Linked DNA regions of Microscilla marina ATCC 23134. The protein of the gene in region 2 interacts with the protein of the main gene of each other region in a pairwise test. Links are inferred from orthologs where the notes say so. Each region holds a gene or a part of one and is shown on either strand. Other genes may lie near its edges.

Region 1 (6,262 bases), on a different replicon or contig from region 2:
TGTGCCAGGTTATTGGTTACTTGAGGCAAGGTAGTGTCAAGCACAGGAGAGGGAGGAGTAGGGCCTAGCAGGTATACAATTGTCAATACCAACAAAAGAACCCCCAACCATTTAAAAATACGCTTTATCATTTTTTTAGAAACTTATCAAACTGCCCTTTGGTTAATTTTAAACAAGCACTCAAAAAACTATATAAAAACAGGGAATGAATATAAACATTCATTCCCTGTTGTGCGAATTTATTTCTAAAAACTGTAGAGATGCCTTTTACTGTCTTGCCAGTATTTGCTTACGGTGAGCGTCAAGTTTGAGCAGAATAAATATCAAAATAGAAAAAGACCACATAGATGAGCCTCCATAGCTGATGAGGGGCAAGGGAATACCCACCACCGGAAACAGCCCTATAGTCATGCCGATATTGATGGCAAAGTGAAAAAATATAATAGAAGCCACCGAGTAGCCGTAGACTCGCACAAAAGTATCTTTTTGCCTTTCGGCGATGGCTATCAGCCTTGCCATAAGCAAGAGGTATAGCGAGATCACTACTAGGCTTCCTATCCAGCCACGTTCTTCGCCAATGGTACAAAAAATAAAATCAGTACTTTGTTCGGGTACATAGCCCAGTTTGGTTTGGGTACCTTGTCTAAACCCTTTGCCAAAAAAGCCCCCCGAACCAATGGCAATTTTTGATTGGTCTACATTCCAACGTGCACGTTTTGAGGCTTTTTCTGGCTTAATCAATACTATGATTCGTTCTCGTTGGTATTTTTTGAGTACATCGTTTACTATATAACTTACGCTAAATATATAGCCAAATACCAACACCGCACTCATGATAATGACGGTACGTTGCTTAGACTCAGTAAACAAAAGTAAACTGATGACAGTCATAATGGCAATGCCAACAGCAAGGTTCCAAACCCCTACAATAAGGGTTAAGAAAAACAAAGTAACCACCGAGAACCCCCCCAAGAGTAACCAGTGAGGGATAATTTTTTCGCGGTATAGCACAAAGGCAAACGAAGCAAACACCATGGCTGAGCCTGTATCGCCTTGAATGATGATCAACACTGCCGGAATAGCAATAATAAATCCGGCTATTACATAAGTGTCTAGCTTTTCGAGCGCCTTTCGTGGAATACCTAACCCAATGCGTGATAAACCAAATACTTGCTCAGAGAAAAACCAGGTAATTCTGCCAAAAAATCCCAGGCTTTGCGGGCGGGGCACTTGCAGAAAACGCGCCAACGCCAGCGCCGTAGCAAACTTGGCAAACTCGGCGGGTTGTAAACCTACTCCGCCTATCATAAACCAAGACTTAGAACCATTGATGGTAGAGCCCACCAAAAGCACCATGACCAGTGCCGACAACATAGCAATGTAGATGGGATAGGCAAAGGCTTCGAAAAAACGCATGTCTACCACTATAATTACTACAATTAGGATCACCGCCAAGCCAAACCACATCATTTGCTTGGCTGACCTAAGCGAAAAATCGAAAAAACCCTGGTGTATTTCTGGTTTGTATACGGCTGCAAAAATATTGACAATGCCCACACACACCAATGCCAGGTATAGCAATACTGCCATCCCGTCGAAGTTGAGCCCGTTTTTTTTGTCCTGTGTGTTCAATTGATAAAGCTTTTTTCTATGACCATTTTTTCTGTGCTGGGGCGCAATGTTTTTCCCTTGAGATAGCGGGCAATCATTAGATTAGCAATAGGAGCCGCCCAAGTTCCTCCAAATCCGGCATTCTCTACATATACTGCAATGGCTATTTTAGGATTTTCTTTAGGAGCAAACGCAATAAATACTGAGTGATCTTCTCCGTGTGGGTTTTGTGCAGTACCAGTTTTACCACATATGGTAATGTCGGGCATAATGGCATAACCAGCTACTGTACCTGCTTTTACTGCCCCTTCCATACCGTCTATAATAAGTTTAAAGTACTGAGGGTCAATGGTTACCTTATGTTTTTTGATAAACTCAGGCAATTTTTTCTTGTTTTTGCCTATCCCCTTAATCAGGTGTGGCGTGTAGTAATACCCCTGGTTGGCTATAATGGCCGCAATATTTGCCATCTGTAACGGTGTAACCCCTAGTTCGCCCTGGCCAATACTCAAAGAATAAATGTTAGAAAATTTCCATTTACCTTCGCCAAACTTTCGGTTATAAAACGAAAGTGATGGTACATTGCCCCCTTTTTCGTTGTTAAGGTCAATGCCTGTTTTGGCTCCCAAGCCAAAGCTCAAAAGGTGTTGTCGCCACTTTTCATAGCCAATTTTACCATCGCTTCCTTTAGATACTCCGCCAGTACTGTCAACCAGTTTGTTTTGGTAAATAATGCGTCGGAACACATTGAAATAATAAGGGTTGCAAGAGTGTTGAATAGAGCGCTGTAGGTCTACTGTGGGGTGCCAGTGACATTTTACCAGGCTTTTGTTGCAGGCAAATACTGTTTGTGATGAAATTACATTTTCTTCTTGCCCAATCAATGCTTGTACTGCCTTAAAAGTAGAACCTGGCGGGTACTTAGACCGAATGGCACGATTGTACAAAGGTTTGGTTTTGTTGAGCAACAAGGGGCCAAAGTTTTTTGAAAACTCACGCCCTGTCAACAAATTAGGGTCATACGAAGGTGCCGAAATCATAGTTAAAATTTCGCCAGTAGTAGGTTCAATAGCTACTATAGCTCCCCGTTTGTTGCGCATGAGTTGTTCACCGTATTTTTGTAGTTCAAGGTCTATGCTCGAAATCAAGTCTTTGCCCGCCACTGAAGCAGTGTCGTATTTTCCTCCTTTATACGCCCCTTTTTTATTACCTCGAGCGTCTTCATATACCATTTTTACTCCACGTCGTCCACGCAAATACTTTTCATAAGCAGCCTCCAGCCCACTAATACCAATGTAGTCGCCCTGTTGGTAATAGTTAGCCGTGTCTTTTTCTTTCTTTAGCTGTTTTTTGCTTATTTCTCCGATGTATCCCAAGGCATTTGCCAGGCTTTTATGAGGATAAGCACGTACAATTTTAGATTCGGCATAAAAGCCGGGGTAGTCAATGAGTTTGTCCTGGATTTTGGCAAAGTCCTTACGGGAAATTTGTTTTAGAAAAGCCTTGGGCTGCTTGCCACGTACTTTTACCCGCTTCATGTTTTTGTCAAACTGGGCTTTGGTTATGCTCAAAAAATTACAAAAGGCAAGGGTATCCTTTATCTTTACTTTTTTAAGGTCTACCATCAGGTCATACACTGGAGTATTGAAAGCCAACAGCTTACCATTTCTGTCATAAATGAGTCCTCGGTGTGGGTATATTTTTATAGAACGTATGGCATTGCTTTCGGCTTTTATTTTATAGTCGCTTACCAAAACCTGGATCATAAACAGCTTGATAAGGAAGGTAAGCCCGGTAGCCGTAAATAGCCCCAATATAATCCATTTTCTACTGTCGTTCATGCTTGTTTTGTTGCTTTTTTAGGCGATAAGTACTGAATAATAACGCTTAATACAAAAGTGAAAATTGTGCTAAAAAATATTTTAACCAATGTATGGAAGAACAATTTGAAATGTGCAATCTCTATAAAAAAGATCATACTATGGTGTATAAAAATAAGAATGATGGCATACAAACTAAACCTGAGCAGGCTTCGCTCTTTTAGATCATTGTCATCACCTGCATTTTTAGGAGTCACTACCTTTAGCACAAAGGGTCGGATAAAGGCAATGAGTACACAGGCAGCACTATGAATACCCCAGGTATTGTAAAAAGAGTCGACTATAAAGCCCAGCAAAAAACCTGAAAACAGCAAAACATCACGTTTGGTGTCCTGGGGCAGGTTTAAAATAAAATTGATGTACACAAAGCAAAAGGCTACATCAAATAACTCAAGGTTTTTGGCAAAAAATACCTGTAAAATGATGTAGAGTACAAAGTATACTACTTGGGTTACTATGGTTTTGTTATTCATCTATATCTTCAAATGACTCTCGCTCAAGCGACTCTTGTTCTAATTTTAATCTGTTTTTGATGACATATACATAAGACAACTGATTGAATTCAGTGGCAAGCTGTACATCAATGTCAAAAAAGGTTTCTTCTGCTTTTCTACCTACTTTTTTTACTACACCAATGGTAATGCCTGCCGGAAAAGTACTGTTATAGCCAGAGGTAACGATGGTGTCTTTTTCTACTACGTTCAAATGTCGGGGTACGTCCAGCATTTTGGCTTGAGAGGGGTCGCCTCCCTGCCACTGTATGTAGCCCAATGAATTGTTCTTTTTGATCTCTGACGAAATCCTCATTTTAGAGTGCAACAGTGACACTACAATAGAGTAGTGCTTAGAGCAAGATTTGATCTTGCCTACTGCTCCTTCTGGAGAAATGACCCCCATGCCAGGTTTTATACCGTGCAGGCTCCCTCGGTTAATCGTAAGATAATTATTGTGTTTATGGGTAGAGTTGTTTACTACCTTGGCCACATCATATTGGTACTGTGCTACAATGAGCGAATCGCGAATGGGGACTACCTGGGCATTTTTGGCAAATTGTTTTTTTGCCACCAAATAGCGTAACTGGGCATTTTCCTGTGCCAATTTTTCGTTTACATCTCTCAGGTTGAAATACTCCCAGACACTGTTCGACACACCTAACAGTTGCCCGGTATATTCGCTCGAAATGTTATAAAAAATAGTGTTTTGATATTTATTGCGGGTAACAATTAATATCAGGCAGAAAATTTCAAGTAGCAGGAATAAAATGGGAGTCCTGAATCTTTTGATTAATAAAAATAGCGATTGCATATTTTTTACTCTGACAAATTTAAATGTCCCTTACTCTCAGTATTTATAAAGATACCCGATAAATCGGGATTTGCCACTTGGTTCCGGGGACTGAGTACGATGGTATTATCTTACTAACCATTTTAAGTATTGCCTTGTTAGTTTTTGGTTTTGTTGGCAAACTCGCGTGATTTTACAAAACTGTAAATAAAAACTTTGGTTATACTCCAAAATAAAATGCTAATATACACCAAGTACTGCCTGAAAATCAAGCAATAAGTAATTCTTCCATGTATTTTAACATATACACAAAAGAAATTATTATAAGGCGTATATTAGCACTAAAAAACTTAGTACACTGTAAATTAAGTAAGTTGTTATTTAGTTCGAGTTTATTTTGTTTGCTGGCGATCTTTACAAATAGAGCATAGCCAAAGCTACGCGATTTTTGTAAAGAGAAGTCAGAGGGCAAAAGAAGCCGAAAAAAGCATAAGATATTTATTTTACAGTGTACTTAGTATACTTTCAATTAAGTAGGTTACTAGTACCCTAGCTCATCAATACTGGTTTGTATGCTTCAAGGTTTTTTAGGGCAATACCAGTACCTCGTACTACAGCTCTTAATGGATCATCGGCAATATGTATAGGTAGCTTGGTTTTAAGCGCCAAACGCTGATCTAAACCTTTGAGCAATGCTCCACCACCAGTCAAATAAATACCATTGTTGTAAATATCAGCAGAAAGTTCTGGAGGAGACATTTCCAGGGTTTTCAACACCCCGTCTTCTACTTTAGAGATAGACTTGTCAAGGCAAAAAGCAATCTCAGAATAACTCACCTTGATTGTTTTAGGAATACCCGTCATCAGGTCGCGTCCTCTTACCTCGTAGTCGGCAGGTGGTTCGTCGAGCTCAGCCATTGCCGAACCTACTTCCATTTTGATACGTTCAGCCGAACGCTCACCAATCAATAGGTTATGCTGACGACGCATATAGTTTAGAATGTCCTGAGTAAACACATCCCCGGCAGTTTTGATAGATTGCTCGCATACAATCCCCGAAAGGGCAATTACGGCAATCTCGGTAGTACCACCTCCAATGTCTACAATCATAGAACCCACTGGCTCATCTATATTGATACCAATACCTATAGCGGCTGCAATAGGCTCGTGTATCATATATACTTCGCGTGCACCGCAGTGTTCAGCCGAGTCTTTTACCGCTCTTTTTTCTACTTCGGTAATACCAGAAGGAATACAAATCACCATTCGATAAGAGGGTGTGAAAAAACGACTTCCTGAGTTGATCATTTTGATCAAACCACGAATCATTTGCTCAGCTGCAGTAAAATCTGCGATTACACCATCTTTCAAAGGGCGGATAGTTTCTATTTCCCGGTGGGTTTTTTCGTGCATTTGCATGGCTTGTTTGCCAATTGCAATTACCTTACTGTTTTTTCGATCTATGGCAATTATAGAGGGTTCATCAA
Region 2 (6,193 bases):
GTAAACCCACAAGCTTTTCGCAAAGTAGTGACGCTGGCCGCTGAGCGTAATACGCCTATTATGGTATTTGTGGGTAACAAAGGAATGATTCAAATTCATACTGGCCCGGTAAAAAAACTCCTGGATCATCAGGACTGGTTCAATATAATGGACCCTGATTTTAACCTACACGTGAAAGAGCCTCACCTAAAAGATGTGTGGGTGGTGCGTAAGCCTACCAAAGATGGGGTAGTAACTGCCTTGGAGTGTTTTGACGCTCAAGGCAATCAAATTGTACAGTTATTTGGCAAACGAAAGCCAGGGATTCCTGAACTCACTGCGTGGCAAGAGATTATAGCCGAAGTAGAGAAAGAAACAGCCTTGCAGGAAAGTGTCAATGCATAAAGGTAACAATACCGGATGGCAAGTAGTCATCCGGTATTTATTTTTTAGAATCGACTCCCTACTTCAATATCATACTTCTGTACAGAAGGACGTTGCATAAAAAATAAGCCCAATACTGCTACAATCGGTATAAGTAGCCATTGCACACCAGTAAGCAAGTAGGCGACCAAACAAAAGATATTGCCTCCTTCCAGAAGCCCTGCTTTAACAATAGTAGCTGTCTGATACATCATGAGTTTGTCTTCTTCTGCAGCCTCAGATGCCTGTGCTCTTTGTATTTGCTTTTTATATAAAACCTGGCTCATCATTACCATAGGCAACAAAGCCCCCACCGCTACATACTCCAGCAAACCTTGTGAACTTTCGTTAATCCCACTATCTTGAAATACAAGCAGAATGACACATAGAAAAATGACTTGACCAAAGATGAGTGCAAACCAGATGATATTTAATTTTTTGATAAAATCTTCTTTCATAATTCAAGGTGTTTTGGGTAAAACTAATGCACTGGGGATTAAATAAATGCGCTATTTATTCGAGGGTATTTTGTTTGCTGACACACTTCGAAAAGTGCGCATAGCCAAAGCTACGCAAACTTTTTTAAGTAAAGTCAGCAGGCTAAAGGCTCCGAATAACCGAGCCTACAGCTCTGCTGTGGCGAGCTCTGCGAAGCTAATGTAGTAGGAATTTAGTTCCCAGTGCACTAATTGGGTTTAAGCAGTAGCAAGTCTTAGATACCGATTCCTATTGGCGCAATTAGCTATTAAACTATCATAGTAAACTAATTAACTAATGTTACATACCTTCCTCAAAAGGCTTATATTGTTTTGCGATGCATTGCGAAACAATATAGCCATATGACAATATAACCATCAAAATAGAGGTGCTTAGAAGGATTTGCGTGACTTCAGTAATTAATTATTCAAGGCTTACACAAAGCTAAATAATACAAAATATAAAAACATAGCACCATCCACATATTTTTTGTAGTAAATTCGGGGAGTCTGTGCGTTTACTTGTCTCAAAAATATCCCACAACTGAACATCAGCACACCTGCCATTATTACAAAAATAATCTGTTGAAAATGTCCTATTGCTGTAGCCATATAAACTACAATGAGCAGGTAGCCTATTTGACGGGCACGCTTGATGCCCAACCATACGGGAATAGTAATAATACGATGGTTTTGGTCATTTTTTACATCACCTATATCAAAAGGCAGCGTAATAATAAAAATGAATAAAAACCTTTCAGTAAACAAATATAACACCTGAGGAGCTTGCCAGTCTGTATGCAATGTAATTACAGGAAGGATTACCGTAACTGCTGCCCAGCCATAGGCAATCAAAAATATTTTGAGCAAAGGTATACGTCGCAACGAAAGCCACGAAAGCCACCCTAACCCTTTAGGGATAGAATAAAAAACCGCAATAAACCCCAAGTGTACTACGAATAAAAGCAACTGCCAGGAAAGCCAAAAGCTACATGTAATTATTCCGATGGTGGCAACCAACTGGAGTGTGATAGTAAACCAATGATTAAAATAGAAAGGAACACGATCTATGTTGTAAGTGAATATGGTAGCACAAAAAATAAATAAAAGTAGTGCCCAGTTGATTTGGGTTAAAGGTGTGTCAAGCAAAAGGTAAGTAGTAAAAGCAAGCGCCATAGCCCCCAATGCTATGTATAAGTTGTGGTAAATGAGCCATTCAAGCCCCCGATTAGGTATTTTTAAGTATTGATAGAGTGTGTCTTTTACTGCCTTCATTGTTCACTTGTATCCGCGTATATCATTAGTACGACAGGTTGGATATAAAAACAAAAAAACCTGCAAGAATTTGATTCTTGCAGGCGATATTAATTTATAATTTATATAATTTATTCATTATCCAGTAACATCTGAGCTCGTTTTTGTCGCATCTTGGCACAATTCAACTCTATGTCTACTTTATCGGGGCGTTCAAACGAACCACGGGTATAAGGCAAATCCTTGTTGGCATATACTTTTTTCATATACTCACCCCACATGGGCAAAGCAAGTACTGCACCCTGTCCGTATACAATGCTCCTAAAACGAATACTACGGTTATCGCCACCAACCCAAGCACCCGATACAAGATCTTTGGTTACACCAATAAACCAGGCATCCGAGTTATTTTGAGTAGTTCCTGTTTTACCACCAATTTCATTTTTAGTAGCTACACCATAGCTCCATAGTCGGGTAGATGTACCACCGGGCTCCAAAGCAGCCTTGAGCATGTGCAACATAATATAAGCAGTCTCTTCATCCAATACCTTGGTTACCTTGGGTATAAACTCTTTGACAACATTTCCGTTGCGGTCTTCTATGCGCGATATAAATATAGGTACCGTATGTTTCCCTTTGTTGGCAAAGGTGCTGTAAGCTCCCAACATCTCAAATAGCGATACCTCACTTGACCCTAAACACAACGAGGGTACAGAGCGTAACGGAGATGATATACCCAACTCTCTGGCGTGTTCTACTATCGTTCTTACCCCAATGGCTTTGGTAAGTCCGGCTGTAACTGAGTTGATTGATTGCCCTAGTGCCCGGCGCAAAGTCAGGGGAACACCCGTATAAGATAAAGTAGCATTACGGGCTACCCAAGGGCCTCCTCCGGCATTAAACACTACTGGCTGATCAACAAATTGGTGACAAGGAGTATACCCCAGGTCAATGGCAGAGGCGTACACAATGGGTTTAAATGTAGACCCAGGTTGTCTGCGTCCTTGTTTTACGTGATCATACTGAAAATATTTGTAATTGATACCTCCTACCCAGGTTTTTACATGACCACTTTGTGGTTCCATAGACATGAAACCAGTATGCAAAAAGTGTTTGTAGTAGCGTAAAGAGTCCATTGGACTCAATAAGGTGTCTTTTTCACCAGTCCAGGAAAATACCCTAGTTTTTACAGGGGTATTCATTGCCTTGTTAATGCTGGCAGTATCTTTTCCATATTTTTTTCTGAAAATACGGTATTGAGTAGTAGTTTTCGCCAAATCTTCAATAAAGTTGGGTAATTCTACATTGTAAGCGTCTACCCACGGATTCCTGTTTTCCCAGTGTTTGTAGAAGATTTTTTGTTGTGTTTTCATTTGCTTTTCTACTACCTTCTCGGCGTAGGCTTGCATACGAGAGTCTATAGTAGTATAAATGCGTAAGCCATCTGTATATAAGTCACGCCCTGACTCTTTTGCCCATTTTTTCAGAAACTTTTTGGCTTCTTCTCTAAAATAAGGAGCAATTCCACCTACGTGGTCCTCTACCCCAAATTTAAGCTTGATAGACTGAGATTTGAAATAACTTGCTTGTGATGAAGTAATAAATTTATATTTCTCCATTTGCTCAAGCACCGTGTTTCGGCGGGCTTTCGATCGCTCAGGATTAGATACCGGACTATAACGGGTGGGAGCCTTTAACAAACCTACCAACACTGCCGACTCAGGCACATTTAACTGGCTAGGGTGTTTGTCAAAAAAAGTACGGGCAGCGGTTTGAATACCAAAAGCATTGCTACCAAACTCTACCGTGTTGAGGTACATTGTAATAATTTCTTTTTTTGTATAATTCCGCTCAATTTTAATGGCAGTGACCCATTCTTTGGTTTTTGATACAATCGTGCCCACCAATGGGTAGTCGTGAAGTTTACCTTTGCTGGCTGCTCCACGGGTACGGTAGAGGTTTTTTGCAAGTTGTTGGGTAATGGTACTTGCCCCTCCATCTTTACCCAGCCTTACAATGGCACGGGTCAAACCTTTGAGGTCAATGCCAGAGTGACTCTCATAACGAATATCTTCGGTAGCTATGAGGGCATTGATCATGTAGGGAGAAATTTCTTCATATTCTACCGGGCTTCGGTTTTCCCGGTAATATTTACCCATCAGTTTGCCATCTGCAGAATAAATTTCAGAGGCAAGTTCTGTTTTGGGGTTTTCTAAGCTTTCCAGACTTGGTATAGGACCAAAAAATCCCATAAAGTCGTTCTCTAGTGCGGTAAAATAAAGAACGGCTCCGGTAATAGTTGCCAAAAAACCGATCCAAATAAGCATAATCAGCCGCCAATATCCTTTTCTGTAAAATGGTCTGTCTTTTTTACCCATTGTTTGAGACTGTTTTTAATTTAGTGTTTCAAAATTAGTGATTTTTGATATAGTTAATTAATCATAGTGAAGTTTATACAAAAAAAAATAAAAAGTAACCTTTTTTAACCTACAAGCTTCAGGCAAAAAGCGATAAGTCAAGTATTAAAATTACAAACTTGAAACTTACCGCTTAGGTTACTGTGAAATATGAAGTGGCTACATTGCTTTAGACTTTTTAAGCAAGTTGTTGGCAAACTTTTTAAGGTTGCTGCCCGGGTAGTCTTTAATAAACTTTAACAAGGCTTTTTCCCTTACTTCTTTATTTTGTGTGCGACTAATAATTAGCACCTTCAGAAACGAAAACTTATCTTGAATGAGGTTTTGTGGAAACTTTTTCAGTGTAGCATCCATGAGTTGTTGCGATTTTTCATACTGGAGGTTTTGATAAGCCTCATAAGCTTTTTTGTAAGCCTCTTTTACTTCTTTTTCGTGTTTCTTGGCCTCTTTTAACCAATTAGGGTTAATAATCATATTTTTGTATACCGAGTTAGGGTATTTTTTCAGCACTTGCTGCTTATAATAGGCTGCCCTGGAAGCATTCGGCAAGTTTTTGTTAATGAGGTACAAAAAATAAAGTACCTCTGCCTCATACTTTGTCTTAGAAAACCTTTTGAGCAACTCTTCAAATGACCCAATGGCCTTTTTGTTTTCATTCAAATGGAGGTTATAAATTTTACCTAACTCATAAAAACCATCCTCCAGTTTTTTGTCAGAGGCCTTGATAGCTTCTGGAGTAAAAGGTATAATTTTATAGAGTTCTTCTTTTGCCTTTTTTACCCTGTCTGCTACAATTTTTCCTTTGTCAGGCTTTTTGTCTCCCCCTATAAACAAAGAATCAGGTGGCTCAGGATCTTTGTTGCTCCGGCGCCAGTTATCTTCAAGTACCCTTGTGCCCCATTTCTGTTGAAACTTTACCCTGCCTCGCGCCACTAATTGAGGATTATAGAAATACCATACATTACTTTGCAGTTCTTTCAAAGTGCTGGTATTATTGCTTCGTTTGGCTTTGTCTTTGGCAGCTTGTATAAGGCGTTGTTCCTCGTCGTATGCTTTTTCTATTTTAACTTTCAAGTTTTTATCCAGGTAAGCTGATAACTGTAAGGTGTCCATTTTAGCCATTCTTTGCAGGCTATCTTCCAGCCTTACACTATTCAGGTATTTTACAAAGTCGCCCAAGATACGCGCCCTTCGCTTGATCATCTTATAGTTTTCTACATTTTTGGGCAGCGACACCATCGAGCTATCATAATATTTTTTGGCAAGTTCATACTCTTCTAGTGGGGCATAGTGCACTTCACCTAGTTTAAGGTAAGAGTAGGCTTTTTGTACCTTGTTACCTGCACTGGCATCAATAGATTTTTTGAGCATAGTAACTGCTCGGTTGGTGCTGTCTTGTCGCAGTTCAAAAAGCGCCAGTTCATAATAAATTTTATCATGATACTCTTTGTTCTTTACATCACGTAGTAGCCGTCTGAAATAACGTCGGGCTTTACGTATGTCTTTATCCGTTTTTATGTTAGATACCTGGGTCATTTTGAGTCGGGCATAAAAAGCCAGCTCATAAGGAGGGTTGTTTCTAAGCACAGAGCGGTAATGAGTATACGCTTTATCGTATTGTTCAAACCTTTGGTATATTTGCCC

What was found.
Region 1: the proteins of M23134_RS12915 (region 2) and mrdA interact in binary tests that used the Escherichia coli proteins (3 or more experiments, as listed by UniProt). The link is inferred for Microscilla marina ATCC 23134 from one-to-one orthologs.

Annotation. Positions count from the first base shown.
Region 1 is NZ_AAWS01000025.1:92,215-98,476, forward strand. The notes cover bases 1,041-4,040. They hold mrdA (penicillin-binding protein 2), read right to left. Parts: upstream 3,453-4,040; coding sequence 1,629-3,452; downstream 1,041-1,628. Other genes in these bases: rodA (rod shape-determining protein RodA), read right to left, coding at 1,041-1,632; M23134_RS21730 (hypothetical protein), read right to left, coding at 3,449-3,964; mreC (rod shape-determining protein MreC), read right to left, coding at 3,957-4,040. Also shown: M23134_RS21715 (alpha/beta hydrolase), read right to left, coding at 1-131; more of rodA, read right to left, coding at 268-1,040; more of mreC, read right to left, coding at 4,041-4,796; M23134_RS21740 (rod shape-determining protein), read right to left, coding at 5,325-6,262. UniProt on the Escherichia coli protein: Catalyzes cross-linking of the peptidoglycan cell wall. Responsible for the determination of the rod shape of the cell. Is probably required for lateral peptidoglycan synthesis and maintenance of the correct diameter during lateral and centripetal growth.
Region 2 is NZ_AAWS01000012.1:80,755-86,947, forward strand. What follows is about bases 1,888-4,818. They hold M23134_RS12915 (penicillin-binding protein 1A), read right to left. Parts: upstream 4,511-4,818; coding sequence 2,264-4,510; downstream 1,888-2,263. Other genes in these bases: M23134_RS12910 (UbiA family prenyltransferase), read right to left, coding at 1,888-2,153; porW (type IX secretion system periplasmic lipoprotein PorW/SprE), read right to left, coding at 4,709-4,818. Also shown: M23134_RS12900 (hemin-degrading factor), read left to right, coding at 1-384; M23134_RS12905 (hypothetical protein), read right to left, coding at 429-860; more of M23134_RS12910, read right to left, coding at 1,314-1,887; more of porW, read right to left, coding at 4,819-6,193. UniProt on the Escherichia coli protein: Cell wall formation. Synthesis of cross-linked peptidoglycan from the lipid intermediates.